DNA from 3 places in the Cobetia sp. PDI-12MA genome. Region 1 is predicted to be linked to each of the others. Evidence: predicted binding sites of a transcription regulator. Region 1 holds the regulator's gene; each other region holds the start of a gene.
The links. Region 1 encodes sigma-54, which starts transcription at its own class of promoters, with help from an activator protein. Its sites were predicted from a motif close to TGGCACNNNNNTTGCTNT; they were not measured.

Region 1 (4,776 bases):
AGGAATTCGGCCACGCTGTCATCGCGACCGGTATCGCCGCGCAGATTGATGTCCCAGTACGGGTTGGGCAGGCAGCGGGCATCGAACACCATGTCGGCGTCGGTCGGCACGCCATGCTTGAAGCCGAAGGATTCAAAGGTCAGCGTCAGGTGGCGAGAGCTGTGCTGGGCGACCTGCTCGGTGATCCGCGAGCGCAGGTCGTGCACGCTCAGGTTGGTCGAGTCGATGACCAGATCGGCCTTCTGGCGAATCGGGGCGAGCGTCTTCTGCTCGATCTCGATGGCCTCGGCCAGGGTGTGGTCGTTGTCGCGCGTCAGAGGGTGACGACGCCGGGTCGCCGAGTAGCGTTCCAGCAGCACTCGCGAATCGGTGGTCAGGTAGACGACCTGCACGTCCATGCCACTCTGGCGGACGTTGTCGAGCAATTCGGGGAAGCGGGTCAAGGCTTCCGGCAGGTTGCGGGCATCGATGGAGACCGCGATACGTCGGCGTGCCGGGCTGTCCTGTTCGAGCTGATCGACCAGTGGCGCCAGCAGCATGCCGGGCAGATTGTCGATGGCATAGTAGCCAATGTCTTCCAGCGCCTGGAGAGCGATGGATTTCCCGGAGCCGGAGCGGCCGCTGATGATCACGATCTTCATGAAGTGCTCTCCAAGGGCGAGGTCAACGTCGAAAGAATGCAGGGGTGGGGCAGAAGGTTGCCCGCTATCAGTGCGCTGTACGTCGGCCGATGGGAGGCCAGCAAGACGAAAGCCCGGACGATGTCCGGGCCTGTGATTCAGCGCGCCGGTAATTCGGCGATGGCTTGGGTCAATGCCTCAAAGAGTGCACGCTGGCTGTCTGCCTGGCGCAGGGCCGAGCGATTGGTCGGGGAATTGAGCAATTCCGCGACCTGCCCGAGCAGCGTCAGATGGGTCTCGTCCGCTTCCTCAGGCACCAGCAGCACGAACAGCAGATCGATGGGTTCTCCGTCGATGGCATCGAAGTCGATGGGTTCACCGAGCTTCAGAAACGCAGCGATTGGTGTCTTGCAATGCGGGCTGCGTGCATGGGGCACGGCCACACCGTGGCCGATGCCGGTCGACCCCAGTCTCTCGCGCCCGATCAGGCGCGAGAAGACTTCCTGGCTATCCAGGCTGGGAATGTTCTGTGCGATGAAGGTGCTGAAGAATTCAAGCACCCGCTTCTTGCTCCCCCCGGGGACACCGTAAAGGGTGCGCTCGGGGGGAAGGATCTGATCAAGTGTCATGGCTGAAGGTCAACGGGTCCCGGTGCCCTGAGCACGAGCCTGGGACTTTTCCTTGTGTTTGACCAGCTGGCGATCCAGCTTGTCGGCGAGCGCGTCGATGGCAGCGTACATGTTGGGGTCTTCTGCCAGGGCGTGGAGGTCAGCGCCTGCTGCGTGCAAGGTGCAGGCAGCCTGCTGGCGCTCCTTCTCGATCGACAGTGTCACCTGAACATTGGTGATGTTGTCGTAATGCCGTTCGAGGCGAGCGAGCTTCTCGTTGACGTAATCGCGGAGAGGATCGGTAAGTTCCACATGATGCCCGGTGATATTCACTTGCATGGACACGCTCCTTTATCCAGCGGGTTGCCATTCAATTGTAACCCTTTTTGACTACGAGCAAACCCTGATCGGACGCTCTGCAACAGGCTTGACGACCACCGTCTGGCGATGTTTTCGCGCCCTTGCCAGCGGCGTCAGATGTCGTGAGCGTCTGTACCGACAATGCCCAAGCTTTGCGCAAAGATCAACGCTGCGCTGCATCGTGGCTCAGTGCTTGTCTTCAACTCAGTGAGGGGTAACGGAATGGACTTCAAGGTCACGCTTGAAGGGTGGTGCATGAAAGGCGCGCAAGAAGACGGGTTTTCGTCGCCAATCCCTGCATGTACGCCGCCTTTCAGGCGCTTGGGTTGCGTGGAGCAAGCAGCGTGCCGGAAGGATCACCGAGTGACATCCCGGTGCAATACGGCTAAAAGTGACTTTAAAAACATGCGATTGACGGTAAATGATGCAGCCGGAATGATGGATTTTTGCCATCATCCTGCGCGCCATGATGGGCCATTGACGAGCGGTTGACGGAATGACAGGGCGCGCGACAGGCGCGCCGGTGTCAGTAATGTCAGAGGCTGGTGAGAGAGAAAACCAGCGTTTGAGGTTGGCGGCAACGGCCATGATAGGAGGGAGACCAGGCGCATGGCAGCCGCAGATGACACATCAGGCCAGACGCTTGCGCTCGCTGGAGGATGGGATGCCCATCGCTTCGCGATACTTGGCCACGGTACGGCGTGCGACCTCGATGCCATCGCTGGCGAGCAGGTCGACCAGGCGTGAGTCGGAGAGAGGCTTGCGAGCCGGCTCTTCCGCAATCAGCTTGCGGATGCGGGCACGAATGGCGGTGCTTGAGTGGGCGTCGCCACTACCGCTGCCACCGACCTGGCTCGAGAAGAAGAACTTGAGCTCGAAGACGCCGCGCGGGGTGTGGATGTATTTCTGGGTCGTGACCCGCGAGATGGTCGATTCGTGCATCTCGACCACTTCGGCGATGTTGGCCAGAATCAGTGGCTTCATGCCTTCCTCGCCTTGCTCGAGGAAGTCGATCTGGCGCGCCATGATCTCGCGGCCGACCTTGAGCAGGGTGTCATTGCGTGATGACAGGCTCTTCATCAGCCAGCGCGCTTCCTGCAGGTTGTCCTTGAGGAAGGTGTTGTCGGCGGACTTGTCGGCACGCTTGATCAGTGCGGCGTATTCCGGCTGGATGCGCAGCTTGGGCAGCGCTTCCGGGTTGAGCTCGACCTGCCAGCCGTGGCGGGTATGACGCACCAGTAGATCAGGGACCACGTAATCGCTGGCGGGCTCGCCCCAGGCGGATGCCGGACGCGGATCGAGCGCGCGCACCAGGCGGATGACGTGATCCAGCTCGTCATCGTCAAGGCTCAGTCGGCGCTTGAGCAGCTTGCGATCATCGTTGCCCAGTGCCTCGAGGAATTGACGTACCAGGCGACGCGCCTGCGCCAGCAGCGGCAGATCATCCGGCAGCAGCGCCAGTTGCAGCAGCAGGCACTCGCGCAGGTCGCGGGCGAAGACGCCGGTCGGGTCGAACTGCTGCAGACGCAGCAGTACCTGCTCGAGCTCGGAGGCCTTGAGGCCGGGCAGGCCCTGGCCGCGCAGACCATCGACCAGCTCATCGAGTGACAGGCTCAGGTAACCGGCACCGTCGACGGCATCGATCAGGCTCTCCGCCATCTGGCGTTCACGGCCATCGAGGTCGGTCATCGCCAGCTGCCAGCGCAGGTGGTCCTGCAGGCTCTCGACGCTGGTATTGCGATCGAAGTCCGGCCCTTCTTCGCTCCCGCTGCCACTGCCGGAGCTGGTCAGGCTACCGGCGTGGTCCTGGTAGAGGTCCGACCAGTCACTGTCGAGAGGGTATTCCTCGGGAATCTCGCTCGAGGAGTCGGCAGTGGAGATCTCGCTCGTATCCTGTGTCTCGATGACATCCAGCGACTCGTAGTCCTCGTCGAGCTCCAACATGGGGTTGGACTCGAGGGCTTGCTGAATCTCCTGACGCAGGTCGAGCGTCGACAGCTGCAGCAGCTGGATCGCTTGCTGAAGCTGCGGCGTCATGGTCAGCGAGGTGCCGAGGCGGAGTTGCAGGGTGGGTTTCATGGAGTCAGTCAATTCACGGCAAAGGAACGTGCTTACTACGCTATACCGTGACTCGGGCCACTGACAAGTGGTTGCAGTGAATATTCAAGCAACTTGCATGCCATGTTTACACCAAGGTGGTATGGACGTCATGCATGCGCCTGATGTCAGACATGAAAAAGCCGCTACGCGATAAAATCACGCAGCGGCTTATGAAGCTTTCGCCGTGGGAGGGCTCAGCGCATCCGCTGGCCCTAGAGCGTGAACTCGTGGCCCAGGTAGACGTCGCGTACCTGCTGGTTGGCCAGGATGGAGTCCGCGTCACCGTGAGCGATGATCTGACCATCGCCGACGATATAGGCGGTGTCACAGATATCGAGTGTCTCGCGCACGTTGTGGTCGGTGATCAGCACGCCGATGCCACGGTCACGCAGTTGACGCACGATGCTCTTGATCTCGCCCACCGAGATGGGGTCGACGCCGGCGAAGGGCTCATCGAGCAGTACGAAGTCCGGCTCGGTGGCCAGTGCACGGGCAATCTCGACCCGACGACGCTCCCCGCCGGACAGGCTCATGCCGGCACTGGCACGAATATGCGTGATGCTGAATTCCTCGAGCAACTCTTCAAGACGTGCCTTGCGGCCATTGCGATCCAGATCCTTGCGGGTTTCCAGAATCGCCATGATGTTGTCGGCCACCGACAGCTTGCGGAAGATCGACGCCTCCTGCGGCAGATAACCGATGCCGGCGCGTGCGCGTTGATGCATGGCGGCAGCGGAAAGGTCCTTGTCGTCGATGGAGACGTCGCCTGCATCGGCGCGCACCAGCCCGACGATCATGTAGAACGAGGTCGTCTTGCCGGCGCCGTTGGGGCCCAGCAGGCCGACGATGTCACCCTGACGGATCTCAAGCGAGATGTCCTTGACCACCTTGCGGCCCTTGTAGGCCTTGGCCAGATGGCGAGCGCTCAGCGTACGCGGGGTAGCAGCAGTCATGACTCAGTTTTCCTTGCTGGCATTGGCGCCGCGCGGCGTCAAAGTCATGTGTACGCGACCGCCTTCGGTCTGCTGTGCCGTCTTGCTGTTGTTGGCGTTCACCTGGCGCTTGTCGAGGAAATACTCCACGTAGCC
Region 2 (4,776 bases), 340 kb from region 1:
GGTGCCCAACACCACCGACTGGAAGCAGCTGGACATGAACTATCAGGTGATCGCCCGCATCGACCAGGACAAGTGCATCGGCTGCGGACGCTGCTACATCGCCTGCGAGGACACCTCGCACCAGGCCATCATGCATCTGGCCAAGGACAACGGCACCGCCCGCTATGAGGTGAAGGACGCCGACTGCGTGGGCTGCAACCTGTGCGAGATCACCTGCCCGGTCGAGGACTGCATCACCATGGAAGTGCAGGACACCGGCAAGCCGTACATGAACTGGATGGAGGACCCGCGCAATCCGCATCGCGCGGCCTGATCGCCTGGTGCTCCTCTTATCCCGGGGAACAGCCAGCAATGGATGAGAATGAAAAAGGGGCTGCCAGCAATGGCAGCCCCTTTTTATTGGCTTCATGATCCAGCAATAGTGACTTTTATTAGCTCAAGGATAACAAGCCCATGAAATCACCATCTGACTCAAGCTGACAATCCGACGCCCTTCAGCAGCACCCGCGTCACGTTCTGCACTGCCTGCTCGAATTCCCGATCACTCAGCGCCCTGCCCTGATTGAGCACCGTGATCTGGTGGTCGAAGTCGGCGTAGTGCTGGGTGCTGGCCCAGATCATGTACAGGTAGGCGGAGGCGTCGACGTTGTCGATGCGGCCCTCGCCGATCCACTGACGCAGACGTGACTTCTTCATCTCGGCCCACTCGTCGAGCCACACCGTCAGCTCCTCGCCCAGCACCGGCGCGCCCTGCATAATCTCGCTGGCCCACACCTTGGAGCCATAGGGGCGCTGACGCGAGTGCATCATCTTGGCGCGAATGTAGGTGGAGAGCACCAGCTGCGGGTCGTCGTAGGCCTCGAAGCACAGCGCATCTTCCTTCCACAGCGCCAGCAGGCCATCGAGCACCGCGCGATACAGCGCTTCCTTGGTGCTGAAGTAGTAATGCAGATTGGACTTGGGCAGCTCTACCTCGGCGGCAATATCGACCATGCTGGCACCGACATAGCCCTTGAGAGCGAAGATCTTTTCGGCGGCGAGCAGAATGCGCTCGACATTATCCTTGCGAATCTGAGACTTGCGAGTGGTCATGCGATCCCCTGACGCGGTGCTGGCAGTGCGATGAGAATATCACAACCGCACTGCCAACATGCCTGAGCCGTCAGGTTCCCCGCCTGCCATCCGGCAAGGGAGATGGCGACTCTGCAAGTGCTGTCCAGTCCCGCGCCAGCGCGGATCGGCAAGCACCGCGCCCGCGACGTCATTCGAAGACCGCACCATCGATGAAACCATCCGCCGGCATCGGCACCTGGCCCGCCTCACCGCTCAGCCACCAGGGGGACGGGTGCGTGCCTTCGCTGCGCTCATCCACCACCGGCACCACCATGCCCAGCTTGCGGGCCGCCGTGCGGTAGAGGTCCGGCCGGACGCACCGCGCCAGCGTCGCCTCGAGATCCTCGTCACTGAAGCCCTGCAGATGGCCCCAGCGCTGCATCTGGGCGATGTACCAGCGTGTGTGGGAACGCCACGGGAAGTTGGCCGCGTAGCGATGGAAGATGGTCCAGCCGGGATTTTGCTGCTGAAACTCCTCCACCGACTGCTCGACATCCACGTCTTCCAGTCCGCGCGTCACCACGCTCATCGGCACCTCCGGCATGCCCTCATCATGCAGCCACTCGGCCGCCCTGGCCCGATTGCCGGGGCGGTCCAGCCAGGCGCAGGCCTTGAGCAGCGCGCGAATCAGCGCCTGATGCGCCAGCGGATGCTGCTCCGCCCAGTCCTCGCGCACGCCCAGCACCTTTTCCTGCCCGAAGCGCCAGATATCATGACTGCCCGCCACCACCTGCCCCATGCCCTGCGCCGCCGCCAGGCTGTTCCAGGGCTCACCGACACAGAAGCCATCCAGCGCACCGCTGGCCAGTTGCGCGGCCATCAGCGGCGGTGCCACGGCGCGCATCTCGACGTCGCGGTCCGGGTTGATGCCACCGGCCGCCAGCCAGTAGCGCAAAAGATACCGGTGCGAAGAGAACGGGTGCACGCTGGCCAGCTTGAGCAGCGGCTCGCCGCGCTGCTTGCGCTCGCGCACATGCGCCGCCAGCGCCTTCGCGACCTGCAACGGGCTGGCGAGGTCGTGGCCATCCTCACCGAGGGTGGCCAACAGAGCGCGCGACAGGGTGATGGAGTTGCCGCCCAGATTCAGTGTCATGGCACTGATCACCGGCGTGGCGCGACCATCCAGGCCCAGGGTCGAGGTCAGCGGCATCAGCGCCAGCATCTGCGCGCCCTGCAGCACGCCGGTCTGCAGGTCATCACGCAACGCCGCCCACGAGGGTTGCCACTTGAGTGTCACCGCCAGCCCCTCCTCGCGGAAAAGCCCCAACTGCTCAGCGACCACGAAGGGAGCGGCATCATTGAGTGGCATCAGGCCCAGCGTCAGCTGATGGCCATTCAGGGGTACATCTGTGGGCATCACGCACACCTCTTGAACGATCGAGAGAGAAGGACAGTACGGCGACCGGCTCAGCGCCGACGCGCGGCCTTGAGCAGCTCATCGGCCAGCTCATGCAGGGCCAGGCGCCGGTTCATGGCGGTCTTGCGCAGGTATTGATAGGCGGCATCTTCACTGAGCCCGCGCGTCTCCATCACCACGGCCTTGGCGCGATCGACACTGCGCCGCTGCACCAATGTGGTCTGGGTACGGTTGAGCTCACCCTTGAGTGCACGGTGCGCCTCGAAGCTGGTGATGGCGACCTCGACCATGCTGCGCACCATCGCTGGCATGACGTGGTCCACCACATAGGCCGAGACACCGGCGCCGGCCGCCTCACGCACGAGGTCTGGCGCATCTTCACTGGCCAGCATGATCATCGGCTTGGGATAGCGTCGCCCCAGCTGGCCGAGATGCTCCAGGGTGTCGCGGCTGGGCAGGTCGGCGTCGATGATCACCGCATCGGGCTGATGCTGCTCGACCAGCGCGTGCAGGTCCTCGTGCTCGTCAACGCGCAGCGCCACCTCGAAGCCGGCGCTCAATAGCGCCTGCTCCAGCGCGGCGGAGCGCTCACTGCGGACATCGACGATCAGCACGGTCACGGGCATGTCAGGTTTCCTTGAGTCGGGCATGAATCTTGCGCTACACCCAAGCAGGATCCGTGCCGCAATCTGGTGCAACCTTGCGGCCAAAGGCCTTCAGAGCGGCCGAGCCGAAAGCGCCGCTGCACTGCAATGAGGCACGCGCCTTGCCGACCCTCCCAGCGACATTGGCGTGCGCCAGTCTGGTACCCCGCGCCTTGCTGACGCACCGCCAGCGCGCATCGAGCGCGCATCCAGCCCGGGTCACCGTCTGCGCGTGCCACCCTACTGTCCTTGCCAAGCCATTGATCTTCTGGGACTTGTCCCGCCCACACCCCCGCAACTGGCGCGCTACTTGCTTTGTTCCAGTCACTTGCCGCACGGACACTCTGCTGCCGGCAACCATGGCATCACCGACTGCTGCCATCGCTATCCATGACGTGGACCAGGCTCTTCGGAGTACGAGTGCGTCGAACCAGGCCCCTCAATGACGAGGCGCCCTTGCTGTCGTTCATTCACAGCCGTTCGACCACTCGCCGAGCACACCTGACCTCGTGCCCGGCACCGACGCTGAATCAGGAGCCCACTCATGGATATCCGCAACAAGGCCAGCCGCATCCGGCTGTTCAGCTTCAACACCCCGCAAATGCGCGCCTTCCACATGTCGTGGTTCGCGTTCCACGTCTGCTTCTTCGGCTGGTTCGGTATCGCGCCGCTGATGGCCGTGGTGCGTGACGACCTCGGCCTGACCAAGACCCAGATCGGCAACACCATCATCGCCTCCGTCGCCATCACGGTGATCGTGCGTCTCGCCATCGGCGTGCTGTGTGATCGCATCGGGCCACGCAAGGCCTACACCTGGCTCTTGTGCCTCGGCTCGCTGCCGGTGATGTGCATCGGTTTCGCCGACAGCTTCGAATCCTTCTTCCTGGCCCGTCTGGCCATCGGTGCCATCGGCGCTTCCTTCGTCATCACCCAGTACCATACCTCCGTGATGTTCGGCCCCAACGTGGTCGGCACCGCCAACGCCACCACCGCAGGCTGGGGCAACCTGGGCGGCGGCACCACCCAGATGCTGATGCCGCTGGTGATGGCCGGCCTGCTGATGCTGGGCGTCGAGCAGACCCTGGGCTGGCGTCTGGCGATGGTCGTGCCGGGCATCGTGCTGTTCCTCACCGGTATCGCCTACTACTTCTTCACCCAGGATGCGCCGGACGGCAACTTCAGCGAGCTGCGTGAGCGTGGTGAGCTGCCCAAGGCCGAGAAGGAATACAGCATGCGCGCCACCTTCGGCGCGGCAGCACGCGACATCCGCGTCTGGGCACTGTTCCTCGTATACGGCGCCTGCTTCGGGGTCGAGCTGACCATCAACAACGTCGCCGCCATCTACTTCTTCGACCACTTCGATCTCGATCTCGCCACCGCCGGTCTCATCGCCGGCCTGTTCGGTCTGATGAACCTGTTCGCCCGCACCCTGGGCGGCGTCTTCTCCGACCTGTTCGCCCGCCAGTCTGGCCTCAAGGGCCGCGTGCGCTGGCTGTTCATCGCGCTGCTGTGTGAAGGCGTCGCGCTGGTCGGCTTCGCACAGATGGAAACCCTCGCGGTGGCCATCGGCATCATGCTGGTCTTCAGCCTCTTCGTGCAGATGGCGGAGGGCGCGACCTTCGGTATCGTGCCCTTCGTCAATCGCAAGGCGCTCGGCGCGGT
Region 3 (4,776 bases), 1.9 Mb from region 1:
TCGAGATGGACCCCGACACCGATGTCTCCGAGGTGGTGCGCCCGCGCCCGTCTGCCCTGCTCACGCCGGTGCATACCCGTCGTGGCCTGCGCCATCTTTGGGCAACCTTCTCGGATGACCAGATCGACCTGAACTTCGCCAATCCCGATGTGCTGCTCGAATTCATCGGCATCCTGCTTTATTACCTCGAGCAGGGCGCGGGCATCATCCGCCTCGATGCAGTGGCCTTCCTGTGGAAGCGCCAGGGTACCTCCTGCATCCACCTGCCGGAGACACACGCCGTGGTACGCCTGCTGCGCGCCATCGTCGACCATCTGGCGCCGGGCAGCCTGTTGATCACCGAGACCAACGTGCCCCATGCCGAGAACATGTCCTACTTCGGGCTCGATCGCCTGTCACAGCACGACCTCACTGCCATCGAGGGCAGCGCCCAGGCCGATGAAGCGCACCTGATCTATCAGTTCACGTTGCCGCCGCTGACGCTGCACACCCTGACCTCCGGCGATGCCAGCGCTCTGACCCAGTGGGCCGCGAGCCTGCCGTCGTTGCCCTCCGGCTGCAGCTACTTCAACTTCACCGCCAGCCACGACGGCATCGGCGTTCGCGCCCTTGAGGGCCTGCTGCCCGACCACGAGCGCGACACCCTGGTGCGACTGGTGCATGACTTCGGTGGCTACGTCAGCATGCGCGCCAACCCGGGCCGCGCCGACACCCCCTATGAGCTCAATATCAGCTACTTCGATGCGCTCAAGGGCACGCGGCGCGGCCAGGACCCGTGGCAGATCGAGCGTTTCATCGCCAGTCAGACCCTGATGCTGAGCCTGCAGGGCATCCCGGGGCTGTATATCCACTCGCTGACCGCGACCCCCAATCACCAGGAAGGCGTCGAACGCGATGGCCATCTGCGCGCCATCAACCGCCGCAAGTGGCAGCGTGATGAACTGGAAGCGCTGTTGGCCAGCCCCAACACCGCAACCCATGAGGTCTTCCACGCCCTCAAGCGCCGGATGGCACTGCGCCGCAACGAACCCTGCTTCCACCCGGATGCCGACCAGAATGTCTTCGATGTCGGCCCGGACTTCTTCGTCTTCGAGCGTGTCACCCATGAAGGGCGTCGCTTGCTGTTCGCTCTCAATGTCACCGATCAGCCGCGCGTGCTGCCGCTGCCGGAAAGCTGGCAAGGCGTCGCGCTGACCGACCATCTGTGCCACGACAAGGCCTACGATCCCACCATGGCCCGCCGCCCCTATCAGGCGGCCTGGCTGATGGAGCAAACCGTGCGCCCGCCGGCCATCGAGGTCGTCTGACGCCCGCGCTTCTTCCCTCTGCCCACGACAACGGGGCTGCCACTGGCAGCCCCGTTGTCGTGGGTCTCGCTGTTTCCCGCCGCGAGCGTTACTGGTTGTCCAGCTCCACCGCTTCGTGCATGCGCTCGAGCAGGTCCGGTACGGCTGACTGCACCCGGTTCCAGCTGGGGATGAAGGGCTTGTCGCGCGGATTGTCGAGGAAGGCGCTGCCGGCATCCATGATGTTGGAGGCGAACAGCTCCACCGCCGCTTCCTCGCTGTGGCGGTCCACCGTCAGACCATTCATGACGGCATCGTTGTAGTAGGTCTCGATCAGGTCCAGCGCGATACGGTAGTAGGTCGCCTTGATGGTGCGGAAGGTCTCGCCGTGCATCTCGACGCCCAGCGTGGCCAGCTTGCGATACATCGCCTTGGCGATATCCAGACTCATGCGATTCAAGCCGCCCAACGCATCTTCCGCGGACAGCGGCTGGTGCTTGTGATCATAGGCATCGGCGATGTCCACCTGACACAGGCGCTTGGTGGAATAGTTGCGGTGGACCTCGGACAGCACGCCGATCTCCAGCCCCCAGTCACTGGGAATGCGAATGTCCGCCAGCACATCGGTGCGCATCGAGAACTCGCCGGACAGCGGATAACGATAGCTGTCGAGATAATCCAGGTACGGCAACGGGCCATAGACCTTCTTGAGCGCCCGGATCAACGGCGTGACCATCAGGCGTGCCACGCGGCCATTGAGCTTGCCCTGGGCGATGCGCGAGTAGTAGCCCTTGCAGAACTCGTAGTTGAACTGCGGATGGGCCACCGGGTAGATCAGCCGTGCCAGCAGGCCGCGGTCATAGGTGACGATATCGCAGTCATGCAGTGCCACTGCCTCGGCTATGCCCGAGGCCTGCACGTAGCCTGAGCAGTACCAGACATTGCGCCCCTTGCCGGCCTCCATCGGCGCCAGGCCATGCTCGGTCAGCTCCTCATCCAGTGCCCGCAGGCGCGGCCCGTCGTTCCAGAGGATGCGGTGATGCTGCGGCAGGTGTGAGAAGAACTCCTTGGCATGCTCGAACTGGTCACGGTCGGCGCGGTCCAGCCCGATCACGATCTCGCTGAGGTAGGGCACCTGGGCCAGCTCCTCGACGATATGCTTGAGGGCGGGGCCTTCCAGCTCGGAATACAGCGACGGCAGAATCAGGCTCATCGGTCGCTTGCGGGAGAAGCGCATCAGGTCCGCTTCGAGATCTTCCACCGGACGATCGGTCAGGTTATGGAAGTTGGTGATGATGCCATTCTGGTAAAAATCGCTCATGTCAGCTCCTTGTCTTGCCGAAGACACGCATCAGGCAGGCGTCAGGCGCCCAGACCTCTGGATGTCCATTCTTCCGGCTGGCCATTGGCCAGCCAGTGACGCAATCCCTCGACCCATCCCTGCGGTCCGGGGAGATTGGCGCGAAAACAGCGGCGTTCATCCGCCAGTTGCGGATGATCGGCAAGCTCCCGATCACGCTGTGAGGTATCACCGACGCCGGGAATCAGCACAGCGTTGTCGACGGCGGCCAGCAGCGGCAGGTCATTGGCGCCATCACCGAAGCCCAGCGTCCAGGGGCGCACCCGCTCGCAGAGCCGGTAGCGGGCAATCAGATAGCGCGCTGCCACGCCCTTGTCGCTGTCCCCGGTCACATGGTGGAAGCGCCCTCCATGTGTCAGCTTGAGGCCATGGCTGGCCAGACGCGCACGAAAGTCCTCGAGACGCTCCGGCGCGTCACGCCACACCAGCGGCTCACTGGCATCACGCTGTCCCGCCAGGGCCGCATCCTCCTCCCCCAGCCCCGTCAGCTCGCTGACTCTCGCCACCGACATCGAGGCGAAGCCCTCGAAGGCGAATTCCCCGCTCAGCTGATCCAGTACCGCGAGAATCCTGTCGCGGGACATCGCCACCGCGATACGACACAGGCCGTGTGCATCCGGGGCGCTGGCCGCTTCCAGCGGGTAGGCGCTCAGCCAATCGGCAGGCAGTGCCACCACGCCGCCGTTCTCGGCGATCCATGGCTGGCCCGCCAGGCCCAGCGAGTCCATCAGCGGCGCCAGTTCCGCCGCCGTCTTGGAGGTATTGGGGACGACCCAGACACCGCGCGCGCGCAGGCGGGTCAGCCAGCTGCGCGCCGGGCCCGGCGAGTAATCGTGGTGATCCAGCAGCGAGCCATCCAGATCGGTCAGCAACAACAGCGGTGCTTGAGTCTCTGACATGTGAACTCTCCTCGTGAAGTGCTGCAGCGTGTCGGGGGTCACCTCGACAGGATCTCGTGGCACCGGACAGGCATTGCAAGAGCATTGCAGGGAATGTGCCAAGATGGTGCATCTGCCATGACAGCCTGCCCACTCTCATCGTGGCTGTGTTTGTGTGTCCGCTCATTTGCACCATAAAAGAGCACAAAGCCTGCCTTGCATGATGTCACGCCTCATGGCGGCGCAAATCCAACGTCACCAACGACGACGCCCTCGCATCTGCGAGGGCGTCGAGTCTACGGCTAAGTCTATTGAGCCTAGACCAGCCACAGCGACAGTTGCGGCCACAGCAGCAACATCGCCAGCACGCACAGCTGGATGGCGATGAATGGCAGCAGCGAGACGAAGATATCCTTGAGACTGATGCCTTCCGGTGCCACGCCTTTCAGATAGAAGGCGGCAGGCCCAAAGGGGGGCGACAGGAAGGACACCTGCATGTTGACCGCGAACAGCACGCCGAACCATACCGGGTCGTAGCCGAGCTGCACGATGATCGGCACGAAGATCGGCAGTGTCAGCATCGCGATGCCGATCCAGTCGAGGAACAGCCCCAACAGCAGCAGGATCGCCATCATCACCATGATGATCGCCAGCGGCGGGATATCCAGGCCGAGGATCATGCTCGACACGAAGCGGTTGCCGCCCATCAGGTTGTAGACCCCGACCAGCGCCGCCGCGCCGATACCGATCCAGATGATCATGCCGCAGGTGTTCATGGTCTGGGACAGCGCGCGCTGCATCAGGGTGATGGAGAACTCACCGCGCAGCATCACCGCCACCAGCACGCCGAAGCTGCCCATCGCCGCGGCTTCGGTCACCGAGGCCACGCCACCGTAGATGGAGCCCAGCACCAGCCCCGCGATGACCGCCGGCACACCGATGGCCTTGAGAAGCTCACGCTTGCTCTGGAAGCTGACGCGGCGCTCTTCCTCCGGCATTACCGGCCCCAGTGAAGGGTTGCGCAGACAGCGGATCAGCACGTAGATGATGTAGCTTGCCATCAGCACGATGGCCGGGGTGATCGCCGCGGTGAACAGGTCCGCGATCGACTGGTTGGCGATCAGGCCATAGATGATCAGCACGATGGAGGGTGGCATCATGGTGCCCAGCGAGCCGCCGGCACACACCACGCCGATGGCGATGTGCTTGTCATAGCCGAGCCTGAGCATCTGCGGCAGCGCCAGAATCCCCA

Region 2: AC5WNI_RS02175 (ANTAR domain-containing response regulator) is a predicted target of sigma-54. The motif match lies at 3,138-3,155, and genes of this name have one in related genera.
Region 3: AC5WNI_RS12670 (HAD-IIB family hydrolase) is a predicted target of sigma-54. The motif match lies at 3,629-3,646, and genes of this name have one in related genera.

Annotation. Positions count from the first base shown of each region.
Region 1 covers NZ_CM183351.1:817,550-822,325, forward strand. Annotated here, with positions in the region: gene rapZ (RNase adapter RapZ) at 1-641, opposite strand, end outside; gene AC5WNI_RS03495 (PTS sugar transporter subunit IIA) at 779-1,249, opposite strand; gene hpf (ribosome hibernation-promoting factor, HPF/YfiA family) at 1,259-1,567, opposite strand; gene AC5WNI_RS03505 (RNA polymerase factor sigma-54) at 2,219-3,667, opposite strand; gene lptB (LPS export ABC transporter ATP-binding protein) at 3,901-4,641, opposite strand; gene lptA (lipopolysaccharide transport periplasmic protein LptA) at 4,645-4,776, opposite strand, start outside.
Region 2 covers NZ_CM183351.1:473,949-478,724, reverse strand. Annotated here, with positions in the region: gene preA (NAD-dependent dihydropyrimidine dehydrogenase subunit PreA) at 1-313, shown strand, start outside; gene AC5WNI_RS02185 (TetR family transcriptional regulator C-terminal domain-containing protein) at 472-1,092, opposite strand; gene AC5WNI_RS02180 (CmpA/NrtA family ABC transporter substrate-binding protein) at 1,262-2,470, opposite strand; gene AC5WNI_RS02175 (ANTAR domain-containing response regulator) at 2,521-3,096, opposite strand; gene AC5WNI_RS02170 (NarK family nitrate/nitrite MFS transporter) at 3,659-4,776, shown strand, end outside.
Region 3 covers NZ_CM183351.1:2,966,138-2,970,913, forward strand. Annotated here, with positions in the region: gene AC5WNI_RS12660 (sugar phosphorylase) at 1-1,307, shown strand, start outside; gene AC5WNI_RS12665 (glycosyltransferase family protein) at 1,396-2,607, opposite strand; gene AC5WNI_RS12670 (HAD-IIB family hydrolase) at 2,649-3,545, opposite strand; gene AC5WNI_RS12675 (TRAP transporter large permease) at 3,842-4,776, opposite strand, start outside.